Regions from separate parts of the Brevibacillus sp. B_LB10_24 genome, predicted to be linked through region 2. Evidence: predicted binding sites of a transcription regulator. Region 2 holds the regulator's gene; the other holds the start of a gene.
What was found. Region 2 encodes NrdR, which represses ribonucleotide reductase genes. Its sites were predicted from a motif close to AACACNATATATNGTGTT; they were not measured.

Region 1 (4,425 bases), on a different contig from region 2:
TACCCGGGAGGGATCGCGACAGCGAGGCCTGTCCGCACCATTTTCGTCTCACCCGGCTGGATGATTGTATCCTCTACTGCCACCAGGTCAAACCCGGCGTCCCCTGGACGGGCGTAGGCAGGAACCGCCGCATCCGGGTGCAGTTTCTTGACTTTTACTGGTATCTGTTTCATCTCTCTCCTCCGTGTCTGTCCATCATGCTGCTGCTATGGAGGCAACCCCGATTAGCGGATCGGGCAAGCCCCTGCTTCACAGGCTTCAGCCAAATCCAGATCGGACTCCTCGCCCTTTTCGTACTTCTCCAGGATCGCCGGATCAAACGGCTTCATTGACGCTTTCAATGCCTCGTACTCTTCTTTGCTGCAAGCCTCATACGGCGCCAGCTGGTAGGTCCCGCCGTCCAGCTGCAGGAAGGATACGCCGACGAAATTGTCCCAACCGTCCCAGACGATCTGTTCCACTTCTCCCCATTCCTCGGGGCGAACGGTAATGGTATTGGACGAGTTGTGCTCCGTATAATGCGACTGGAACCGGAAATACGTCTCAAACTGGCGGGCAGCGCTCACTTCGTTTTTCGTTTCCGTAGCACCGCTCGCTACCGGGAAGTCAATGACCAGCGTTCGGGCATTGGCCATCCGCTCTTCATGGGTATCCCCCGGCGTTCCCACTTCAGGGTGAACAGTCCAGCCGAGATCCTGTACTGCTTTTGCGAGCGGGTCGGCGCCGTTGATGCGAATCCGGCGAATGTAGTACGGCGAGTGCGACCAGTGCAGGCCGCTGGATACCCCGCCCGCTACCTGTGACAGCGTCCCTTCCGGTTTTACCGTCGTCACCAGAAGCGGCGAGGTCACCCGCATTTTATGGGCGTATTTATCTGCCTCTTCCCGCGCCGCGCGGCCGAGCTGGCTGAGTAGTTCGCGTTCCTGTTCCTCGTCATAGCCGACTGCCGCAAGCGCGTCTTTCACGCCGGTAAGCGACGTGCCCAACAGCCTGTCCCGCTGCTGGACTTCGTTCCAGTGGGGAATCTCCAGCGTCACCAGCGTCATCCGCAGGCCGGCCCGCGCCGATCTGCGCTGGGCATCGAGCAGCCCTTCCACATCCAGGTACTTCGTGCCGTCCGCTTGTTCTTTGACAAACTGAACCAGATTGACCGTCGTCAGGTTGCAGACGCCGTAGGAATCCAGCAGGATTTCCGCACATGGATTCAATCCTTCGGCATTGGGGCGTCTCCGGTTTGCTTCTTCCAGGTTGATGAAGCCCGGCTCGCCTTCCAGCTGCATGATCGTGAAGACCAGATTGAGAAATTCGCGGGACGGCTTTGAGGTAAAGGCCATCGAGTTGTTCGACATCCGGCGGTGATCCAGGCCCCAACGCCCGTCGCCCACTTTCGCAATCGTGTCAAACCAGGCGGGTTTGCGGCTGCCCAGCAGTTCGCCAACGCGGCGGTGGTGGGCCAGCTGCTCCTCGGTCCAAATGCCGTTGATGCCGTACTTGGCAAACATGCACTCGTAATCTTCCGGGTCGAACAGGAAGATCTCTGCCGTACGCCGTACGCCGCCGACGACGACGTTGGCACCGACCAGGTTGCCGATATCCAGGATGTGGATCGGGCGGACGCGGCCATACCCGCGCTCGTCGATTTGAATCGGTTCCAAATACGGATCGACCTGGTTTTTCAACACGCGGTCAATGCCTTCAAACATCTCCCGCAGCGGTTCGTGGCCGCTGGCTGTGCCGCCGAAAGTCAGCAGCCGCTCGCCCTTTGGCCGGACGCTGTTGTAGTTGATCTTGACCGTATGAATTTGTTCGTACTTGGAATCGGTCAAGATGCGCAGGTAAATCCGCAGTGCCTCTACCCAGCCTTCCTTGCTGTCGCCAACGTAGATTTTCGCATAGCCGTTGTCCAAAATGGTCAGCTGCGAATTTTCCAGGCGCTGAGATCGCGGCAGCGGCCGATAGCTGGAGGAGAGCAGCGTCGTATTGGTCCGAATCGGCGCCAGGTTGGCTGCCATCTCCCGGGTGCACTTGAAGCCTACGCCGGTTCCTACCAGCAGGAGGTAGAAGAGATCTCCCAAATCATCCCACGAACGGATGTTGAGGAAGGAGCAGTTGAAGTTGGCGAGCGGATACTTGTCCGCTACCCCGTTTTCCGCTCCGCCTACCCAAAGCGTCCGGCCGGAGAGGAATTGACGCAGGTGAAACATGTTGTCGAACAGCTTTTCCGCTTCTTCGCGAAACTCGTCTACGTTCGGGGTGTACCCGACCTTTTTTACATGCCGGTACGCCAGGCGGACGTTGTACTCCACAGAGCGGCGGCAGGTCTCCTTCCACGTTTCGCGGCGGTTCTTGTCCGGCATGAAGCGTGAGTAGGTCCGATAAAAGACAAACTGCCCAAGCGGGTTCATCTCCGCTGGAAAGTCGGGATATGTAGAAATGAATTGATCAGTCAGCAGTTGCACATCGTCAACTGGTACAGCAGGGATACTCATACATAATTCGCTCCTTTTTCTAAACGATCGGTCCACACCCAAACAAGTTGCTAGAAGGATAATGATATCGTAATATTAAAGTCTGGGTAAACAGACCGCTTCTCGGCTGCCCTCGCAAGGTTGATAGATTTAAGATACCACATAATCAACATATAGTTAAGAAATAAATTTTTCGACAAAAACAACACAATATATTGACAGGGACGTTCTTCCTATTTTTTTCAGTTTTGCTTTACTTGATCGGGGAAATAGAGTAAAGTATAAGACTTGATTAGATACCGTTCCCTACATTTTTCTTAATTGAGGCGAAACTATGCGATACTTCTTTCTCGTACTCCTCGGAGCTTGCTCCTACGGAATCCTGTCCACCTTCATTAAATTCGCTTACGCGGAGGGCTTTACAGTAGATGAAGTAAACGGCTGCCAGGTTTTCCTCGGGTCCCTCTTTATCTGGATTCCGACGCTGCTGTTCAAGCGGGAGCGCGTACCGCTGAAGCAAGTGCTGGTGCTGCTCGTAGCGGGAATACCGACGGGGTTGACCGGCTTGTTCTACTATACATCCCTGCAGTACACGCCCGCGTCGCTTTCGATCGTCCTGCTGTTTCAGTTCACGTGGATCGGCATTCTGCTCGACTCTCTGCTCCGCCGTTCGCGGCCGTCCAAGGACAAGCTGTTTTCGCTGGCCCTGCTGCTCGTCGGAACGGCAATGGCCGGAGGCGTCGGGGGGAGGGACTCGGATTAAAGCAGCTGACGACAGAGGATTAGTGTTTGGGCTTCTGTCGGCAATGACGTATGCGCTGTTCATTCTCGGCAGCGGCAGGGCGGCGCTTAGCGTAAATCCGCTGATGCGCAGCTCGATTATGAGTACCGGCTCCATGCTGACCGTCTTTGCGATCTATCCGCCGAAGTTTTTCACAGATGGCACGATGTTTGAGGGACTGCTTGTCTGGGGGTTTTTACTTGCCTTCTTCGGCGTGCTGATACCGATCCTGTTCTTCAGCATCGGCATCCCGAAAATTGGCGCTGCGATGGGTTCCATCCTCGGTGCCGTAGAACTGCCGATGGCAGTCTTCATGTCCACCGTGGTCCTGGGCGAATACGTCACACCTGTTCAGTGGACCGGAGTCGCTGTCATTCTGATCGGGATCGCGCTGCCGGAGCTCAGCCGGAAACGCTTGGCGGCAAGAGCGGCTAACGCAAAATAAACCACCCCTCAGGGGGTTTTTCTTTTTGCCCTCCTCCCTGGCAGCACGAGCATCATCTGGCTCAAAATGGACATACTCCATAAAAGCAAGATGTTTTCCACCGCCTACTAGCGGCATACCTAAGGAGGAGAATCAGATGGACCAATCTTACCCGTATTCATCTTATCAGCCAGGTTACAGCGGACAACAGGGGCAGTCTCCATACACGCAGCAAGGGTTCGGACAGGGTTACCAGACTGCCCATCAAGGCTTCGTCTCGCAGGCGGCACTGGCCTACCGCGGACACGTCCCCCATCCGGACGAATACTTCATGCAGCAACAGCACAGGGCCCCTGAAGCCGGATTTGCGGCCTATGCCAACCCGGCCGCTGGCCACGCCCACCAGATGAACGCATCCCCTGCCTACGCCCTGACGGAGCAATATCCCTACGGGCCCAAACAGACAGCATACGCAAACAATGTCTCCCCGGTCGCCCTTGTCTACCAGGGATCGGTCACTCCAGAGGCGATGCAGTCGCTGTATGAGTTCCATAATCCATATACCACCCAACCGGGTTTTCCAAACAGAAATCTCTCCTCACACGCCGCCCACGCCACGGAAAACCAGGCGGCGCTGCAGTTCCACGCCAGGCCCTATCAATAAGAAGGGAGAAGGTCACTTGCTGGTTGATTACAGCATGGCGGCCTTCTCCTTTTGTTCGCTTTAAGATTACATAATAAATTTTATGTTA
Region 2 (4,425 bases):
CCGATGCACCGCTCCGCTCCTCCAATTCGTGGGCGAGCAATTGGTAGAGGGCATGCGAATCCGGTCCGATCAACGGCAAATAGAGATGGGTTACGTACCCCATCTCGGCAAAGCTAAGCGGCCGAATCATCCTCACCAGATAGCGGTCTTTGGGCGTCAGTTCGTTCCACACTACTCGCATGATCGAAAATCCTTCCTGCCTGTTCTCATCATACTATTATAGCATCCTGCAAGCAGGGTTTGGTAGAGCGAGTGCAGAGAGGATCAGGAGGGCTCAGTCAAGCCGCCAATTGTGAACCGTCCGAAACGGCTGCGTCCCCCACTGTTCGTCCGGCAGGTGCAGACGACTGGAAACGAAGTATGGCTGCTTGACTTCCACCAGGGGAACAATTGGCAGATCAGCGGCGAACAAGCGCTGCCACTCGGCGAACAGCTTCTTGCGCTCTGATAGCGGCAGGATCAGCCGGCCTCTTTCCAGCAGTTGATCTGCGCGGCTGTTGACGTACCGGGATGCATTAAGCCCCAGTTCCCCCACTTTTTCCCTGCTGTGCCAAAGCTTGGACAACTCTCCCGGATCTTCCGGATAGCGCCAGCCATAAAGGTAAAGATCAAACGGTTTTCCGCCGAAAATATAAGAGACGAACTCTTTTGGAGGCAGCGGTATTGTCACGATGCGTACCGGAAGATCAGCCCATGACCGGATCAGACTGCGAAGCAGCCGTTCACGCACCCCGTTCTCAGCCGGATACACCAACGTCAGCGTGAGCGGATTTTTGGCGGAAAATCCCTTGGCCGCGAGGGTCTTGGCCGCACCTGCGCGATCGTAGCGGGGAAGCCCTCCAGGGGCATAGGCAAATGAATGCGGGGATACCGGGCCAAGAGCCGGTTCAGCGTATCCGTAAAAGACGTCCTCGCTAATCCGTCCTGCAGAAATGGCCTGGGCTAAAGCCCGCCGGACGGCAAGATCGGCAAGCGGGCCGCTCTCCAGGTTAAACCCGAGGAAGTGATACCCGCTTCCCCCGCCAGCCTTTGCCACTAAGGTGCCTGCAGCATCTGCCGTGCCGGCCAGCCGACTTACCATATCCGGAGAGACAGGACACCAGTCGATAGTGCCGCCAGCCAGCTCGCCGGCCATCCCCGATGGCTCCACAGGGCGGACCCTGATGGCGTCCAGGAGAGGTTTTCCTTCGCAATACGCAGGATTGGCAGCAAATCGCCATTCATGCGGTGAGAGCTGCATCGGCTGAAAAGGTCCCGCTCCGAGCAGTCTGCCAGCTTGCGACAGCTCGCCGATTTCCTTGACTGTTTTGCCGGCCAGCTGGTTCCTGCAGAGAAGCGGCGCGGTCAATGTGGAAAAAAAACGCATATCATCCCGCTCCAAGGCGATCCGCACCGCTTTTCTCGCGGTATCGACGGTGATGCCCGAGATGTGCTCCGCCTGGCCCGAACGATAAGCCGAGACGCCTTTAATCTGCCCCATCGCCTGACGCCAGACGCCGTAGTATTCGGGGCGTGCGTAGGTTTCCAGGGTGAACAAAACATCGTCCGCTGTGATCGGACTGCCATCAGGCCACGTCCCGCCTTCCCGCAGCTTCACGACGATACTCGGTTTGCCGTTCTCGCGCTCCACCGTATAGCCGGCAGCGAGCGCCGCGGTGTACCCCTTTTCTTCAGACGCGGCCAAGAGCCCGCGGTAAGCCAGGAACTCCAGCGGGTTGAGCCGGGCCTCTTGCTTGCTCTGGCCAAACGGGTCAAATGCAGGCAGTGTACCGGGGGAGCCGATTACCAACTCTTTTCCATCATGCGACGCTGCAGCGGCCTGGTGATTTTTTGTCACTGACGCTGCCGCAGGTGTCTGATCGTAAACCTGATTCTGTCCAGGGGCACAGCCGCACATCGCCGTCGCTGCGGCTAAAAGCGCCCACAGCCATCGCTTGGAAAAGCCGGCTTTGGTCATTCAGAGGTATTTCCTCCTCCCTCGTCTGAGTTTTTTTTGCTTTGTGTCCGAGCGTGGGTCAGCAGTTCTTCCAACTCGCACATGAAGACATTGATATCCTTGAACTGGCGGTATACGGAGGCAAATCGGACATACGCTACTTCATCTACGTAGTATAACCGTTCCATTACCATTTCTCCCACATCTTTGCTGGGAATTTCCGCCTGAGCCTGACTGCGCAGCTCTTTTTCGATTTCGTTTACGACGTTTTCCAGCACTTCCAGCGAAACAGGCCGCTTTTCACAGGCGCGTATCAGACCGCGCAGGATCTTCTCCCGGCTGAACTCCTCCCTGGTTCCGTCTTTCTTGATGATGAGGAGCGGCGTTTCTTCTACTGTCTCAAACGTGGTAAACCGCCTGTTGCAGGCTTCGCACTCTCGGCGGCGGCGAATGGATTTATTGTTATTAAACGGCCGGGAATCCAACACTCTCGTCCCGTTATTTTCACAAAAAGGACAACGCATAATACGATCATCTCCAGAACTTTCAATACTTTTTAGTGTCCCTCAACTTTTTTCTTGCGTCAAGCGAAAATCTTTTATTCCTATTTTAATCAACTGATTTTAGAATAGGAATATACGTGATTAGGAGGGGAACATATGCGCCTGGTCTCTTTAAAAAATGCGACGCCGGGAATGAAGCTGGGCCGGACCGTGTTTACCGAAGACGGGAAGGTCCTGCTCGGAACAGGTATGGTCTTAAACGAGCGGCTGATCCAGGGGTTGGAAAAAGCCGGCATCGATTCCATATACATAGATGATCCCCGTACTGCTGATATCGAAATAGAAGATGTCATCCGTCCGGAAACCCGGCAAGCTGCCGTTGAGGTCGTGCAAAAAACGATCAAGCAAATTCAGAACACCAATCGCCTGGCAAGGCGGATTTCTGTCAAAGATATGGGGATGCATTTCCAGCAAGTGTTTCACGCAATTCTTGACGATTTGATGGGCAGCGAAGAGATCGTCGTCCATTTGGCCAACATCTCCTCCCGCTCGAGCGCGATGTACCACCATGCCGTGAACGTCTCGGTTTTGGCAACGGCAGTCGGCATGTCGCTCGGGTACAACCGGAAGCAGTTGACGGAACTTGGAATCGGCGCCATGCTGCACGACATCGGAAAAATCGACCTGCCTAAGGAACTTTTGGACAAACGGGAGCGCTGGACGCCTGAAGAGTACGAAATAAGCAAACAGCACACCCGATACGGATTTGACATCCTGCGCAAGCAGCACGATCTCTCCCTGCTGTCCGCCCATGTCGCTCTGTCGCATCACGAGCGGCTTGACGGCAGCGGCTACCCGCAAGGACTAAAAGGGGATCAAATCCACGAATACGCACAGATTACAGCCATCTGTGACGTCTACGATTCGCTGACCACGCCCAGGCCGTGGCGCCGGCGGTTCATGCCGCAGGATGCGCTGGAATACCTGCAGGGATCGGGCGGGCACCTGTTCGAGCACCATCTGGTCAGTGCATTCTGCCGGCACATCGCGATCTTCCCGCTGGGCAGCAGCATCGTCCTCAATACGGGCGAAGCCGGGGTTGTCTGCAGGGTAGATCCCAATTACAGCCAGCGTCCGGTTATCCGCGTCCTGAAAGACGGTCGGGGAAACGACATCTCGATGCCGTATGAGATCGATTTGAAGAGTGAACTGAAGTACTTTATCATCGGTTTTGAGGATGAAAGCCTGTTCGTCGTCCCCGAAACATAAAGAAACGCAGTAAGAAAAGCCCTCTACGAAAGCAACCCGCTTTGTTGTTTCTGCAGACAGCAAAGCGGGTTTGATTTTCGTTATGTGAACATGATCGGCGTCTTAGTAGCGCTCCTCCGCAAGCTTCTGCGCTTTTTGGATGAGCAGCGCCACATCGGCACGGCTTAACGTTGAATTCGGCTGGAATTCCGCCTTGCCATTGGTGTCCCACAGCCCCAGCCCGTCACTTATCACCGCTGCCGGCAGTTTCTGCTTTGGTACGTCGCTAAACTTCGCTGCAAAGAGCTCCGGCTGGCCGAGCAGCGGTCCATAGCCAAATAAACGAAGCAGCATTTCGGAAGCCTCAATTCGTGTGATGGGTGAGTCGGGTGCAAAGGTTTGCCCTTGATCCGAGATGATGCCCCTGTTCACTCCCTGCTGAATCGCTGCATAGTTGGGGTGATTCGCGTTCACATCATGATACGGCATCGGTTTGACTTCTTCATCAAAATAGCGCCGGGGCCTATCAACTTTACTGGAGAGGCGCAGGAGGATCGATACGTATTCGGCGCGGGTCACTTCCCTCTCCGGTTCCACTTTTCCGTCCTGCACCGCAAAGTAACCCTCTTTCATTGCTCTTTGCAAGGCTTCCTTAGCGGGGTGGCCTTCGAGATCCTGCGGCTGTCGCTGCTTGCGCAGTTGGTCAAGACTGATCCACTCCCCGCTGACGGCGTCGAC

Region 1: the regulator NrdR is predicted to act here: its motif matches at 2,673-2,690, upstream of nrdJ (ribonucleoside-triphosphate reductase, adenosylcobalamin-dependent).

What each region holds. Positions count from the first base shown of each region.
Region 1 is NZ_JBJQOQ010000005.1:186,305-190,729, forward strand. Features, by position in the region: gene dut (dUTP diphosphatase) at 1-173, opposite strand, end outside; gene nrdJ (ribonucleoside-triphosphate reductase, adenosylcobalamin-dependent) at 225-2,489, opposite strand; gene ACI7RC_RS07595 (EamA family transporter) at 2,803-3,231, shown strand; gene ACI7RC_RS07600 (EamA family transporter) at 3,254-3,694, shown strand; gene ACI7RC_RS07605 (hypothetical protein) at 3,831-4,337, shown strand.
Region 2 is NZ_JBJQOQ010000024.1:27,315-31,739, forward strand. Features, by position in the region: gene ACI7RC_RS19350 (DnaD domain protein) at 1-181, opposite strand, end outside; gene ACI7RC_RS19355 (ABC transporter substrate-binding protein) at 275-1,957, opposite strand; gene nrdR (transcriptional regulator NrdR) at 1,954-2,460, opposite strand; gene ACI7RC_RS19365 (HD-GYP domain-containing protein) at 2,596-3,708, shown strand; gene ACI7RC_RS19370 (S-layer homology domain-containing protein) at 3,811-4,425, opposite strand, start outside.